Regions from separate parts of the Peribacillus sp. GL_122 genome, predicted to be linked through region 2. Evidence: riboswitches for the same ligand, from Rfam matches in the RefSeq annotation. Region 2 holds a riboswitch; the other holds the start of a gene.

Evidence for each region. A riboswitch is a leader RNA that binds a small molecule or an ion and turns the genes downstream of it on or off. The one in region 2 is predicted to bind thiamine pyrophosphate.
Region 1: it holds a riboswitch for thiamine pyrophosphate, as region 2 does, so the genes downstream of both, thiC (phosphomethylpyrimidine synthase ThiC) here and AC3ISB_RS20590 (ABC transporter substrate-binding protein) in region 2, are expected to answer to the same signal.

Annotation. Positions count from the first base shown of each region.
Region 1 is NZ_CM174415.1:802,813-810,543, forward strand. It holds gene AC3ISB_RS03895 (ATP-binding protein) at 1-420, opposite strand, end outside; gene AC3ISB_RS03900 (glycerophosphodiester phosphodiesterase) at 1,065-1,991, shown strand; partial or broken gene AC3ISB_RS03905 (zinc-binding dehydrogenase) at 2,026-2,733, shown strand; gene AC3ISB_RS03910 (hypothetical protein) at 3,059-3,511, shown strand; gene AC3ISB_RS03915 (histidine phosphatase family protein) at 3,746-4,279, shown strand; gene AC3ISB_RS03920 (HAD family hydrolase) at 4,450-5,238, shown strand; TPP riboswitch at 5,354-5,468, shown strand; gene thiC (phosphomethylpyrimidine synthase ThiC) at 5,604-7,385, shown strand; gene AC3ISB_RS03930 (hypothetical protein) at 7,408-7,578, shown strand; partial or broken gene AC3ISB_RS03935 (DUF3231 family protein) at 7,681-7,731, opposite strand, start outside.
Region 2 is NZ_CM174415.1:4,257,120-4,264,850, reverse strand. It holds gene mbcS (acyl-CoA synthetase MbcS) at 1-1,337, shown strand, start outside; gene AC3ISB_RS20605 (amidohydrolase) at 1,490-3,091, shown strand; gene rarD (EamA family transporter RarD) at 3,172-4,101, shown strand; gene AC3ISB_RS20595 (protein-glutamine gamma-glutamyltransferase) at 4,195-5,022, opposite strand; TPP riboswitch at 5,326-5,434, shown strand; gene AC3ISB_RS20590 (ABC transporter substrate-binding protein) at 5,569-6,573, shown strand; gene AC3ISB_RS20585 (thiamine-binding protein) at 6,585-6,869, shown strand; gene AC3ISB_RS20580 (ABC transporter permease) at 6,866-7,648, shown strand; gene AC3ISB_RS20575 (ABC transporter ATP-binding protein) at 7,632-7,731, shown strand, end outside.

The sequences.
Region 1 (7,731 bases), 2.3 Mb from region 2:
ATATTGAAGATCCGATTTTGAAATGATCAAGATGGAAGCGGGACCTAATATGAAATTTAAAGTGGCGACAATATAAAACCCGATTTTATCAAAGAGAAAAATGGGAATCAAGGGTGCTAAAGCAAATAAAGACATCATGATTGCGGTATCTGGAAATATCAAGAATTTTCCGTATAAATAAACAGTAATTAAGAAAATGAATAGGGTTTTATAAAAATTGACTTCTGTTTTTAAGTAAAATAACAGAGAAATTATCATCCCCGATATTAAAATGACCTGTAATATCATCTCGTAGGGATTATCTTTCCAACTTATAGGTGATACAGAAATCCCAACTAATAGTAAAAAGGATATCATTGCCATGAATGCTTTCAGTATAAATCGGTGTTTGTTTTGATAATATTGATAATTTTTTAACATAATTCCCCTTAATATTAATATTCTGTTGTTTGCTTAATAGTAATATGATACTAGTTTTTTGTAAATCAGAAAAAGATAGATTTTGCCATCGATAGTCTCTCTATATATAGTACCGGAAGGGGAGGTCAAGGAGTTAGGGAACAATTCTGTCCATGCCCCCTTGGTATGTCAACATTGTAACATCTGATCTAATATCTGAAATTTATCGGCTTTAAGCATGGTTTATTATGGATATAGCAGACTTGACGTATTAATGAAACGGTTAAAGACTTATTAAACAGCGAAGAAAGGAGTTAAGTAACAAGGAGTAAATGGTTAGTTGGTGGTATTTGGGTGACTGTTTTTTTCTACTATTTCAATATGTACATGCCAAGAAACTTTTTATATTTTCTTATTAGATTACCAGTATCCATGTTTAGCACATTTCTCATTTATAATTTTTTTGGATAAAGAGGCTTAATCAATAATTAAGCCATCATTCATATTGGGTTAGGTACAACAAACTAATGAAAGCACTGTGGGTAATTTTTTTGATAGGTTATTTTACTCATTTTGACTAATATATTATTTCTTTACATTATATTATCTGTAGATTCACATTCCCCTTCTAAAATGATGGTAATAATAGGAGGGAGAGAGGGAAAATGAAAACGAATATAAAGAAATTCGGTTTTTGTATGATGAGTGCGGCCTTTATATTGCAAGCTACTTCCATGGGGGCCTCAGCTGCAAATGGAAATCATTCCAATTCATCTATTTATGAGAAGAAAATCGTGAATATTGCACATCGGGGAGCTTCTGGTTATGCACCTGAACATACCATTCCCGCTTATCAATTGGGAGAACAAATGAAAGGTGACTACATAGAAATCGATCTTCAGATGACCAAGGATGGAAGATTGATAGCAATGCATGATGAAAAGGTGGATCGTACGACGAATGGTACAGGTCTGGTGAAGGATTTAACGCTGGCAGAAATCAAGCAACTGGATGCCGGTTCATGGTTTAATGAAAAATATCCGCAATTGGCAAAAGAGGTATATGAAGGGTTAAAGGTTCCCACTCTTGAAGAAGTCTTTAAGAAGTTCGGAAAGCAGGCCAATTACTATATCGAAACAAAGTCCCCTGAAGTATATCCAGGAATGGAAGAAGAACTTCTGCAGGTTCTGGAAGAATATAAAATGGTGGATTCAAAAGGCCGTACCAAGAATGTATTAATACAATCGTTCAGTAAAGAAAGCCTTATGAAGGTTCATGACATGAGTCCAAAGTTACCGCTTGTGCAACTCTATTCTTATAAGAACCCAGCAACCATTTCAGATGAAGAATTGGAATCCGTTAAGGAATATGCAATTGGCGTTGGCCCGAACTTCAATAAGGTTGATGGACAATATGTGAAGATGGTTCGCAGTCATGACCTTCAATTCCATCCATATACAGTAAATGATAGAGCGGATATGAAAAAGGCTCTTGAATGGGGTGCAACGGGGCTGTTCACTAATTATCCTGATGTATTCAGCGAGGTACTAAGAGAGTACAAGCATGATAATCACAATGAAAATGGGAATTAATAAGTAATTATGTGAGTCCCGGTTTTCCGGGGCTTTTTTTGTAATAGAGTCATGTGAACTTGAAGATGAGGCTCTATTGTTCATGTCCGATGTGCTGCCAACCGCATATTGGAGTGTAGAGAACGCTGGAGTCAAGAAAGATGATACGGTAGCGGTACTTGGTTGTGGCCCGATTGGCTTGATGGCTCAGAAGTTCGCTTGGATGAAAGGCGCAAAAAGGGTCATTGCAATCGACAATCTTCCTTATAGGCTCAATAAGGCAAAACAGATGAATAAGGTTGAGGCGTATAACTTCGACGAGTATAACGATATGGGCAGCTACATTTAGGAAATCACTTCAGGCGGGGCCGATGAGGTCATAGATTGTGTGGGTATGGATGGCAAGAAATCAACGATCGAGGCGATTGAGCAAAAGCTGAAACTTCAGGGCGGAACGTTAAGCGCGATCGGGATTCCACTTAACGCCGTACGTAAATTCGGTACGATCCAATTGACTGGCGTATACGGATCCAAATATAACATGTTCCCATTAGGCAATTTATTTGAAAGGAACATTAACCTGAAAATGGGGCAAGCACCAGTCATTCACTACATGCCAAAGCTTTTTGATGAAATCACGGCTGGAAAGTTCGACCCCACGGAAATCATATCCCATAAAGCCCCTCTCGAAAAAGCGAGTGAAGCTTATCAAATCTTTAACGATCACGAAGATGAATGCATTAAAGTGGTGTTAAAGCCATAATCTGAAGCTTATAAAAAGTCCAATGCATGGAGCTGCATTGGACTTTTTGGCTATGTTCACAAATAGTAAATGGCGTATTATGGATAAACGTATAAAAGAGTTGTGAAATATGAATGATAATTATGCCTTTGAACTGAAGAAATCAGGATTACACTGATTTTTTTACTATAATGGGTGGCTTTCGTTTCAGGGGAATCCGGAAATGTGACGACTGACCCTTCAATTGATGAAGGAGCATATGCCAAGTGAACTTGAATAAGGGTTTTTGGTAATGAGATGGAGTATTTATATTATATAATGATAGTGACAAAAGGAGGATGTATAGATGGTATATAATTCGGCAGCAGAACTTTGTGAAGGGTTTGGGTATCCGCCCGTTCACGTTAAATTGACGATAGAGATCGTCGATAAGAGATTGGGACCTGTAACGGCGGAAGCAGAGATTGCCATCAAGCCTGTTAAGTCAAAGGAATATCTAGAAGTATTGGTGGAAGAATTGGAATCGGAGCATATCTTTGCTGATGAAAATGGCAGTATCTATGGCAGCTTCGGCATCGATCAAAGCATCCAGATATATGATGAAGTCCTGACTACAATTCCGTTCGAAGAGTTAATAGGAAAGGAAAATTGGAAAGAGACAATTGAGGAATCAATCATTGTGGATAAGCTAAATGAACAACTGGGGAAATCCCTCAATGATTATCAATTCAGTGATTTGAGCGGGAAATATAAATTCAGGAAAAGATGTACGATAACGGAACTTCAATTCATAGAATAAACCAAAACTGGAGAAGGCGAAATGCTTTCTCTTTTTTCGATGCTATCATAATCAAATGTTTATAGTGACACAATCCGTTAGGTTTTTTAAACATACACAATGACAAGGAGAGATCAGTAAGGCTTTTTATAGTTTCAACATACATTTTTTTATGGTTTTACATAGGGTAATATATTGATAAGGACTTTTACAAGAAAACGAAATGTATATTTTAAAAGATAAAAAGGAGAATATATGAAAATTGGTTTGGTACGGCATTTTAAGGTGGCACATGAATTTCCCACTGGGAGACCTGTGACGGCGGATGATATGAAGCAATGGTTTGAGGACTATGATGCAGCGGATATCATTTACGGAACGACTTTATTTGGTGTGGAGGAATGGCAGGAATGTTATAGCAGTGATATGTCGAGAGCTGTCAAGACAGCGGAACATATCTATCCAGGTACGGTTCATCGGATGGAGGAGCTGCGGGAAATACCTTCCCCTCCTCTTAAAGGAAAGGTTAAGCTGCCGTTCATCCTTTGGGCCATCTGGATTCGCTGCTGCTCGGTAATCAACAAGCAGACAAGGGCGGAAATTAAGATCGCAGAGCGAAGAATCAATAAAGTATTGGATGAGGTCTTAGCAAAGGGGGACAGGGATGTTCTGATCGTGAGTCATGCCGCCCTCATGGTATATATAAGGAAAGAGCTGATACGACGTGGGTTCACTGGTCCAAAATTCAAGATTGCCAGTAATGGAAAGCTTTATGTATTTGAAAGATGATAAAGGGGAAAATATTAGGTTTCCCACCAGAAAGGGTAAGTCATTTTTGCTTATTTTAAGAAAGAGGAAGGCATTTTCCGAATAGTTATTCTTTTTTTATTGGTTGTGGTTTATTATTGTAATAGTGTAATTTTTACGAATTCAATAATAGGGAAAGAGGGGTGGACATTTTGCTGAAGGCAGTTTTTTTTGATTTAGATGATACATTACTATGGGATCAGAAAAGTGTAAAAGAGGCTTTTGTGGCCACATGCGAAGTGGCTAAGGAGAAATATGATCTGAATGTCGACGAGTTTGAAGAAGCGGTGCGAAAGGAAGCACGTGAGCTTTATTCTTCTTACGATACATATGCATTCACTCAAATGATCGGAATCAACCCATTTGAGGGATTATGGGGAAATTTTCAGGATGATCATGATGAATTCCGGAAGATGGCCGGGATTGCACCGGCTTATCGGAAAGAAGCGTGGACGAGAGGTTTGAAGGCATTAGGGATCGATGATCCGGAATTTGGGCTTGAACTGGCAGAACGTTTCCCGGCCGAGAGACGCAAAAAGCCATTTATCTATGAAGAATCCTTCCGTGTTCTGGATGAATTAAAAGGGAAGTACAAATTGCTATTGCTTACGAATGGATCTCCTGAACTGCAAAATACCAAACTTGAAATTACGCCTGAACTGGTTCCTTATTTCGACCAAATCGTGATTTCAGGCGCATTTGGACGAGGTAAACCAGATGCCTCCATTTTTGAGCATGCTTTGGAAATCATGGAGCTTGATAAGGATGAAGTATTGATGGTCGGCGATAATTTAATGACCGATATCCTTGGAGCATCACGGGTAGGTATAAAGTCGGTTTGGATAAATCGCCATGATAAGGAACGGAATGAAGTGATTCCAACCTATGAAATCAAGCATTTAGAGGAGCTTTACCCAATCCTTGAGAGCCTGGGGAAATAATTAACGGTCCTCTCCAAATAACAAATTTTGGAGAGGTGTAATGAAAATATTAGGTCTTTCAAATTATTTACAGAATGAAAAGGGTGAGATATAGTTACCCTGTAATCAATTAAATTATTCAGACTAGGGGTGTCCAATAAAAGTTGGGCTGAGAGAGAAGCGCTTAAGCTTCTTAACCCTCAGGACCTGATCTGGTTCATACCAGCGTGGGGAAGTTAGAATCTACTAAACAATGACATTTCAATTGGTCATTTCTGTAGTCATACTAACGTTAGCCGGGTCTTAAATATGAGATCTGGCTTTTTCGTGCGAAATGGATTGGATTTTGTCCTTTTTAAATGAACTTAAAAAGGAGAAATGAAATCATGATGAGTAATTCTGTAAATGACATGAACGTTTCAATTATGTCCAGTTTTGCCGGGAGTAAAAAAGTGTATGTTGAGGGATCTAGACCTGATATTAAAGTACCTATGCGTGAAATTAAGTTAAGTCCGACTACAGGGGCATTCGGCGAAGAGGAAAATCCGCCTTTACGAGTTTATGACACAAGCGGTTTTTATACGGATTCAGATTATCCCATTGATATTCGTAAAGGTCTTGCCCCGATTAGACGAAGCTGGGTTCTGGAACGGGAAGATGTTGAAGAGTATGATGGCCGTGAAATAAAGCCCGAAGATAACGGGTATAAAAAAGTTGAGTCACAATCCAACGCCGAAGTTTTTCCGGGATTGAAAAGAAAACCATTGCGTGCAGTGAAAGGCCAAAACGTAACCCAGCTCCATTATGCCCGTAAAGGTATCATTACTCCAGAAATGGAGTTCATTTCGATCAGGGAAAATGTAGCCCCTCAGTTTGTAAGAGAAGAGGTAGCTAGCGGACGGGCTATCATTCCGGCAAATATTAACCATCCTGAAAGTGAGCCAATGATCATCGGACGTAATTTTCATGTGAAAATAAATGCGAATATTGGAAATTCCGCTGTTAGTTCATCGATCGAAGCTGAAGTGGAGAAAATGACTTGGGCTACACGATGGGGTGCAGACAATATAATGGATCTTTCCACTGGAAAGAACATTCACACGACTCGGGAATGGATTATCAGAAATTCACCTGTGCCAGTTGGGACGGTTCCGATATATCAAGCATTGGAAAAAGTGAATGGAGTCGCGGAGGATTTAAATTGGGAAGTTTTCCGGGATACATTAATCGAGCAGGCTGAGCAAGGTGTCGATTACTTCACCATACACGCTGGTGTGCTTTTGCGATACATCCCAATGACAGCAAAGCGAGTTACGGGAATCGTTTCCCGAGGGGGCTCCATCATGGCACAATGGTGCTTGGCCCACCACCAAGAAAGTTTTCTCTATACTCACTTTGAAGAGATTTGTGAAATCATGAAGGCGTATGATGTCTCTTTCTCATTAGGTGACGGCCTCCGTCCGGGATCCATTGCAGATGCAAACGATGAGGCACAATTTGCTGAATTGGAAACACTTGGGGAACTGACGAAGATTGCTTGGAAGCACGATGTTCAAGTCATGGTGGAGGGACCTGGTCACGTACCGATGCATTTAATTAAAGAAAATATGGATAAGCAGCTGGAAGTCTGTCAAGAAGCACCATTCTATACCCTGGGACCATTGACAACGGATATAGCTCCTGGATACGATCATATCACTTCTGCGATTGGTGCTGCCATGATCGGATGGTTTGGAACTGCCATGCTTTGTTATGTGACACCGAAAGAGCATTTGGGACTTCCGAATAAAGAGGATGTTCGGGTAGGGGTCATAACTTATAAAATTGCGGCCCACGCAGCTGACCTTGCTAAAGGTCATCCGCATGCAAGAAAACGGGATGATGCCCTTTCGAAGGCTAGATTCGAATTTCGTTGGAGAGATCAATTCAATCTTTCCCTCGATCCTGAAAGGGCGGTCGAATATCATGATGAAACTCTACCGGCTGAAGGTGCCAAAACAGCTCATTTCTGTTCAATGTGCGGCCCGAAATTCTGCAGTATGAGAATCTCTCAGGACATCCGTGATCTGGCGAAGGAAAAGGGTCTGGGTTTTGAGTCGGTAATCGATGAAGGGCTTAAAGAAAAAGCGAGTGAATTCAGGAAAACCGACGGGGAAATCTATCAATGATTCCGACGAGAGGGAGAATTCGATGAATCGGGTAATCCAGATAAAAGTTGAAATGAAACAGTTGGAAACTCAATTGGAACAGCTGAAAAGAGAGCTGAACATTTTTCGGGAGAATTGTAATCATGAATTTGTAAAGAATGATTATAGTCAACAATGTACAAAGTGCTACTTAATCGAAAGTCTGCAATGGTAGTGATGCCTTAATTGTCCCTTCATTATCCGAATTAACCCCCTTAATCATGTTGGGGCATTCAATCACAAAGTCAACATGATTAAGGGGATATTTCATTACTTTTTACAAACTTGTTTTAGTAATATGAAGAGGATGAGGGACAAGCCATCCCTT
Region 2 (7,731 bases):
ATTTAGCCGCATTGAAAATTGGCATGATTGTCATACCTTGTTCCGAAATGCTTCGTGCGAAGGACTTGCAGTATCGAGTCAACCATGGTGATGTCAAAGGAATCATCAGTTATCATGAATATACTCATGAATTGAATGAAATAGAAGGGGCGGAAAGCCTCCTGAAATTTTCAATCGGAAAACGAATCGAAAATTGGCTGGATTTGAATGAGCTTGCCGATGAGGAATCAGATCAGCTGACTATGGCCGACACGAAGAGTGAGGATATGGCGTTCTTATCGTATACTTCCGGAACGACAGGAAATCCAAAAGGGGTCGTCCATACACATGGATGGGCTTATGCACATTTGAAAACGTCTGCAGCAAACTGGCTCGGCATCAGCGAAACGGATGTGGTTTGGGCAACTGCAGGCCCAGGGTGGCAAAAGTGGATCTGGAGTCCTTTCCTGGCGGTTCTGGGAACGGGAGCGGCCGGTCTTGCCTATCATGGGAAGTTCGAGGCGAAAAAATATCTTCAGCTGCTTCAGGACTACAAAGTGAATGCATTATGCTGCACACCGACCGAGTATCGATTGATGGCAAAGGCAGATAACCTTGATGACTATGATTTATCCCATCTTCATAGTGCTGTATCAGCGGGAGAGCCTTTAAATCAAAAAGTGTTCGAGGTCTTTAAAAACCATTTCAATATTGAAGTGCGTGATGGATATGGTCAGACCGAAAATACCCTGCTGGTAGGTGTAACGAAAGGCATGGAAATTAAATTGGGCTCCATGGGCAAACCGACTCCGGGCAACCATGTGGAAATCATTGATGATTCCGGTAAACCTTGTTCTCCTGGCATAGTGGGGGATATTGCCGTACATGTAGATACACCTGCTCTCTTTAAAGAATATTTTAAAGATCCCGAGCGGACATCGCAGCAATTCCGCGGGGACTATTATATCACCGGCGACCAAGCGAAAAAGGATGAAGATGGTTATTTCTGGTTTGAGGGTCGTTCTGATGATATCATCATCAGCTCGGGATATACGATTGGACCGTTTGAAGTGGAAGATGCACTCGTTAAGCATCCATTTGTTAAAGAGTGTGCCGTTATCGCAAGCCCTGATGAAATAAGGGGAAATGTGGTCAAGGCATATGTAGTTCTGATGGAGGATATCGATCCGAACAGCCAAGGCTTGATCCAGACGCTCCAATCGCACGTGAAAGAATTGACTGCCCCATATAAATATCCAAGGAAAATCGAATTTTTAGAAGAGCTGCCCAAAACGACATCAGGTAAAATCAAACGAGTGGATTTACGCAAAAGGGAAGAAGCACTCCTTAACAATTGATTGATAGCATTACCGTCAGCCCCCACGGCTGGCGTTTTTTTATTAACAGGTGTTTGGATAAAAGCATAAATATGGGAATTCATGATATGAGATGGTACACTTACTGCATATCTGCACAGTAACAATCATTTAATAAGGAGTGTAAAGCCGGAATGGGAACGTTATGGTTCAATGGGTCGATTTATACGATGATTAAAGAATACGATCAAGTAGAGGCAGTCTTCACTGAAAAGGGGGTAATTGTTGATACTGGCAGCCTGGACTATTTGAAAAATGAATATGCCGGCAATATTTCCAGGGAAATCGACTTAAATGGACAAACGATGCTGCCGGGGTTAGTGGATAGTCACCTTCATTTGGTCGGGCATGGTGAAAGGCTGCTACGTTTAGACCTCTCTTTGATGGATAGCAGGGAGTCCATCTTGAAATCCTTGAAGGAAAAGTGCTCAAAAACCCCGGCTGGAAAGTGGATTGTTGCCGAAGGGTGGAATGAAAATGAATGGCCAAGTCCTGAATTGATATTACGGGATGAGCTTGACGCGATATCGACAGAACATCCCATCGTATTGAAAAGGATCTGCCGTCATGCCTTGGTGGTCAATTCCCGCGCCCTTTTGGAAGCGGATATTAAAGAAGATATAAAAGAACCTTCAGGCGGGGTGATCTGCCGTTATCCTGACGGACGTTTGAATGGTTTATTTAAAGAAAGTCAGGCGCAGAGCCTTATTTTAGACAGTCTTCCCGGCATTGATCAAGAGTATATCGAAAACGCGCTCACAGAGGCCATAGAAGACGCATATAAGCTAGGTTTGACTGGCGGACATACAGAGGACCTCCATTATTACAATGGCTTCATGCCGACATATCAGGCGTTTAAATCGGTAATCGAGGACCGGGAAATGGCCTTCCGCGCCAATTTGCTCGTCCATCACGAAGCGTTTGAAGAAATGCTGGCAGCAGGCGGCGGCTATCAGAAAGGTACGCGATATATCAAATTCGACAGCATGAAGATATTTACCGACGGCTCCTTGGGCGGACGCACAGCCCTGTTGAGCGAGCCTTATGTAGATCAAGAGGATACGAATGGAGTCGCGATATTCACTGAAAACGAGCTTCAGGAATGGGTGAAAAAAGCAAGGGATGCCGGAATGCCGATTGCTGTCCATGCGATTGGCGATCTCGCTTTTGAATACGTCTTGAATGCAATAGAAGCCCTCCCCCCGAAAAAGGGGCAGAGGGACCGGCTCATCCATGCGCAGATTGTCCGGCCGGAGCTGTTGGAGCGGGCGGCAAAGCTGCCGGTAATCTTTGATATCCAACCGGGTTTCGTCCCGTCCGATTTCCCGTGGGTGGAAGAAAAGGTTCCAGCCGATCTATTGGAATCCTCCTATGCTTGGAAAACCTATTTGAAGTTGGGCATCATTTGTGCGGGAGGGTCGGATGCACCCATTGAACCATTAAATCCAATTTTGGGCATTCATGCAGCTGTCACAAGGATGAAAATCAACAGTGAGGACCGGACCGTATATGGCTTGGGCGAAAGGCTTTCCGTATACGAGGCTTTCGCACTGTATACAAAAGGGAGTGCTGCAGCAATCGGCCAGGAAAAACGTCGCGGTGTGATCATTGAAGGGTACGATGCCGATTTTACCGTGTTTAATCTGGATGTTTTTGCTGTTGCGCCGGAAGATCTCCTAAAAGCTGAGGCGGTCATGACGGTCATCGATGACAAAATCATGTATGATAAAAAATAACAGTTGCAAAAAAAGAAATGCGAATACAAAATTGTTAGATGGAATTAGATAAAGGAATGTAAATGGAAAGAAGGCTTGTTATGAAAGTGGATGAACAAAAAGAAGGGGCGATCTATGCAGCCCTTTCTTACATGATGTGGGGAGTCGTGCCGATTTACTGGAAGTTCCTTCAGGGAGTCGGTGCAACAGAAATTTTAGCTCAGAGGGTATTATGGTCTTTCGTGTTCATGCTGGTTTTATTGATGTTCATGAAAAAATGGCAAGCGTTTCTTGTTTATGTCAAAAACATATTGGGAAATCCCAAACTCTTTGCGGCATTACTAATGGCGTCACTGCTTGTTACAGCTAATTGGGGAGTGTTCATCTGGGCCGTTAACTCAGGACGGATCCTCGACACGAGCCTTGGATATTATATCAATCCGCTAGTCAGTGTACTATTGGGAGTGATAGTTTTAAAAGAAAAATTGAGCAGGGCCCAAATCATTTCATTCCTGCTTGCAGGAATCGGAGTCTTGATCCTTGGCATTCATTTTGGCACGATCCCGTGGATCTCTCTTGTTTTGGCCATGACGTTCGGATTATACGGTCTGGCAAAAAAAATGATCAAGGCCGAATCGGCGATCGGGCTGACGCTCGAAACGATGATGGTAACGCCTCTTGCTCTGGGTTACCTGATATACTTGATGAACAGGTCAGAAATGCAATTCTTTACAGAGGGAAGCACAAGCCTGCTGTTGGTGGGCGGCGGGATTGTCACGGCATTGCCTCTTTTATATTTTGCGAAAGGGGCGGAGAAGATCCCGTTATCGATGCTTGGCATTTTTCAGTATATCGCTCCGACCTTATCTTTATTGATCGGGGTATTCGTCTATCATGAAAGTTTTACTAAAGCACATCTTTTAGCCTTTTTGTTCATATGGTCAGCCTTGGCTGTTTATACATTATCCATAACGAAATGGGGTCAGGCAAGTGCCCGCAGGTTCAAAGGCAAAAGGAATATTGGTGCGTGAATAACAAAAAATGCTTGGGAGATTTCTCCCCAAGCATTTTTTGATATGCCAGTTTTAATGAAGCAGTTTTACGGCATAAGTGAAATGCCAGGGTCATGAAAGGTAAATATTCGAACCTATTTCAGAAACAATACAATTGGAAAGGCTGACAGGACTGTGATCAGGCTTTGCACGGGGGATATTTAGTTGGAATTGACTATAGAAGGAACTATCCAGGAAAATGATATGATCTGTCAGGAATGCTGATATGGTGGCGAATGGCTTTCTATTGCTATTTAATTCAGTGATGATTCCCTGTGCACTGGTAATCCCGATCCCGTGGCCATAAAAGAGGTTATTTCCTAATAATATGGCATTTTCACCTTGCCATTCAGGAGTTGACTCGTCGTGTTCAGGGTTTTTGAAGTAAACACAATCACCTGGTGAATAATCCCTTCCTTTATGAATGATGAGAGCCATATTTTGTGGAGGGTGCCAGTCATATAAAACTAGGTTTGAAAAAAGGTTGTCGAAATTCCTCGGGCCGATTAAATCCAAAATGGCCTTTAAAAAAGTGACGACTATTGCTGTCCCGCATTCGAAAGCATAAAGCCTTCCATTTATGAAAATGTCAACGAGTGCAGCATGAGGGAGAATCCCTGGCTGAAGGGTAAAGGTGCCATCCTTTGAAAGGCGCCAATATTGTTTATTGCTTTCCGATTCCTCAAGTGTGGAAAATTCTACATTACTTTTATCCAACGCAATAGCTGCCGCAATGACTCGGTTCCTCAGTTGTATCTCGAAATTAAACTCTCCAAAGTTCCGATATTCAAAGACGTTAGAATCTTCCGCCAGCAAATGGACAATTTCAAGCGATTTAGCAGATGCTATTCCTGGTTGGATTTGACTGACATCTAACCATTTGTGATTAATCTTTATCATGATCATATCCACCTTTTACTTATGAAATTAACGGTTTATAAAACCGGTAAACAAAAATGTCTACATGTAATGCTCATTATATGAATGCAAGCTTTGAATTGACTATTTGGAACGTGTCAGTCAGCGTTGCAGCCGAGAATGATTGGAATGAAAAGAGGCAGAATTTTATTGCTTTCATTCCAAAAGATGTTTTGCTAGATATCCTAGAGTGCAAGGAATACCTTTCCAATTAGCGAGAAGAAGCAAATTAGTATTCCTTTTTCCCCATGAATTGATATAATGAGAGAGAAAAGTTCATATGTGCGAGAAATGTAGGGGGGCCAGTATGCTGGCTGAGATTGCATCCTTTAGATGCTGACTCTTTGAACCTGATCTGGATGATGCCAGCGGAGGGAACATATTATTACTGATTTTCTGTTTTGTATGTTAACGTCCGAATTCATCTTCGGGCGTTTTTTGCTTTTTTATCCAGTATTTGAATAAACCCTGGAGCCCCATTATGGTTCCGGCATATGGAACTTATATGATGTGTAGGAGGATAATGACTTGAATAAATTCTTGCCACTGTTAACTTCGTTGTTCCTTTTGGCTGGATGCGGTGCAGGCGGAACTAATGAAAAAGAAGAAGCATCTAAAAATGAAGGAAATGAAAAATTAAAAAAAGTATCGGTCGTGCTCGATTGGACACCGAATACAAACCATACAGGATTGTATGTAGCCAAGGAAAAAGGTTATTTTAAAGAACAAGGTCTTGATGTGGAAATTATCATGCCAGGTGAAGCCGGAGCTGATAAGCTTGTCGCTTCAGGGAAATCTGAATTTGGCGTGAGTTACCAGGAGGGCATAACGCAGGCCCGCGTGCAGGGCGTGCCGATTGTTTCGGTAGCTGCCGTCATTCAGCATAATACCTCGGGATTCGCTTCCCCTGAGGCAAAGAACATTAAAACTCCCAAGGATTTTGAAGGGAAAACGTATGGCGGCTGGGGGTCTCCGGTTGAAAAGGCCATCATTGATTCACTCATGAAAAAAGAAAATGCGGATGTAAATAAAGTGGATATAGTCAATACAGGAGACACGGATTTTTTCACTTCGGTTAAAAGGGATATAGATTTTGCCTGGATTTATTATGGATGGACAGGCATTGAGGCTGAATTGCGAAATGAAAAGCTTAATATGGTTTACTTAACCGAATACTCTGATAAGCTTGATTACTATACGCCTGTATTAACTACGAATGAAAAGATGATAAAAGAAGATCCGGAGACTGTTAAAGCATTCGTTCAAGCAGCTTCGAAAGGGTACCAGTTTGCGATTAAGAATCCTGACGATGCAGCGGACATGTTAATTAAGTCTGCACCGGATCTTGATGCAAAACTAGTGAAGAAAAGCCAGGAGTGGCTTGCAGACAAGTATCAGGATGATGCTCCGCGATGGGGTGAACAAAAGCTTGAAATTTGGAAGAATTACAGTGAATGGATGACTGAAAATAAGCTTCTTGAAGGTGATTTCGATCCTGAAAAGGCATTTACCAATGAATTTTTACCAAAATAGGAGGAAATACAATGGCCAACTCATTAATTAGTATTCAGATTATTCCTAAAGGGGAAAATGTCATCCCTATGGTCGATGAAGCAATCAAGATCATTGAAGAATCAGGTGTCAAGTATGAGGTTCACCCGCTAGAAACGACAATGGAGGGTGAGCTTTCCGAACTTTTTGCCGTGATAGAAAAAATGAATGTAAGAATGATTGAAATAGGATCGCCGAATGTCATTTCCCAAGTGAAAATATTATATCAGCCAAGCGGGATTACGATGGATACGTTAACGGAGAAATATCGCGCATGATCGGAAGGGGAATTTGGAAGAAGGGGGCTCCCTTCTTTCTTTTATTATTGTTGCTGATAGTATGGGAGTCAGTGACAGTCTTATTGAAAGTCGAAGAATGGCTGCTTCCCGCTCCATCGGCCATTTTCATTGAAGGAATTGAGTCGTCCCGCAATCTTTACGGACACCTTATATCCACAACCGAGCTTGCGTTGTCGGGTTTTTTTATTGGAAGCTGCATCGGCTTATTGATCGCGGCAATTTTACACCTATTTCCCGGTGTGAAGGACGCGGTTTATCCTCTGCTCATACTATCACAAAATATACCCATCATTGTTTTGGCGCCGCTCTTGGTGATCTGGTTTGGCTTTGGCATGCTGCCTAAGTTAATAGTGATTTCGCTTGTATGTTTTTTTCCGGTGGCAGTTGCATCATTGGACGGTTTTCGCCAGACACCATACGAACTTAAGCATTATTTCAAGATGATGGGAGCGGGAAAAAACCAGTTATTTTGGAAGCTGGAACTTCCTCACTCGATTCCGTTCATTTTCTCCGGCCTGAAAATTTCAGCCACCTATAGTGTAATGGGTGCAGTTATTTCGGAATGGCTTGGAGCAAAATCGGGGATTGGTGTTTATATGACTCTCGCTTCCTCTGCGTTCAGGACAGATCGGGTGTTTGTTGCCATTTTCATCATCATGGGAATGAGCCTGATCTTTTTTGGAATCATCACCATCCTGGAGAAATACTTAGTTTCTTGGAAGAGAAAGGAGGGCGAAAAGGATGAAGCTGGAAATTAAAGACGTCTCCTATTCTTTCGATGATAAACAGAATATATTGGAGAAGATGAATTTCCATGTGGATGAAGGAGAATTTGTCACGA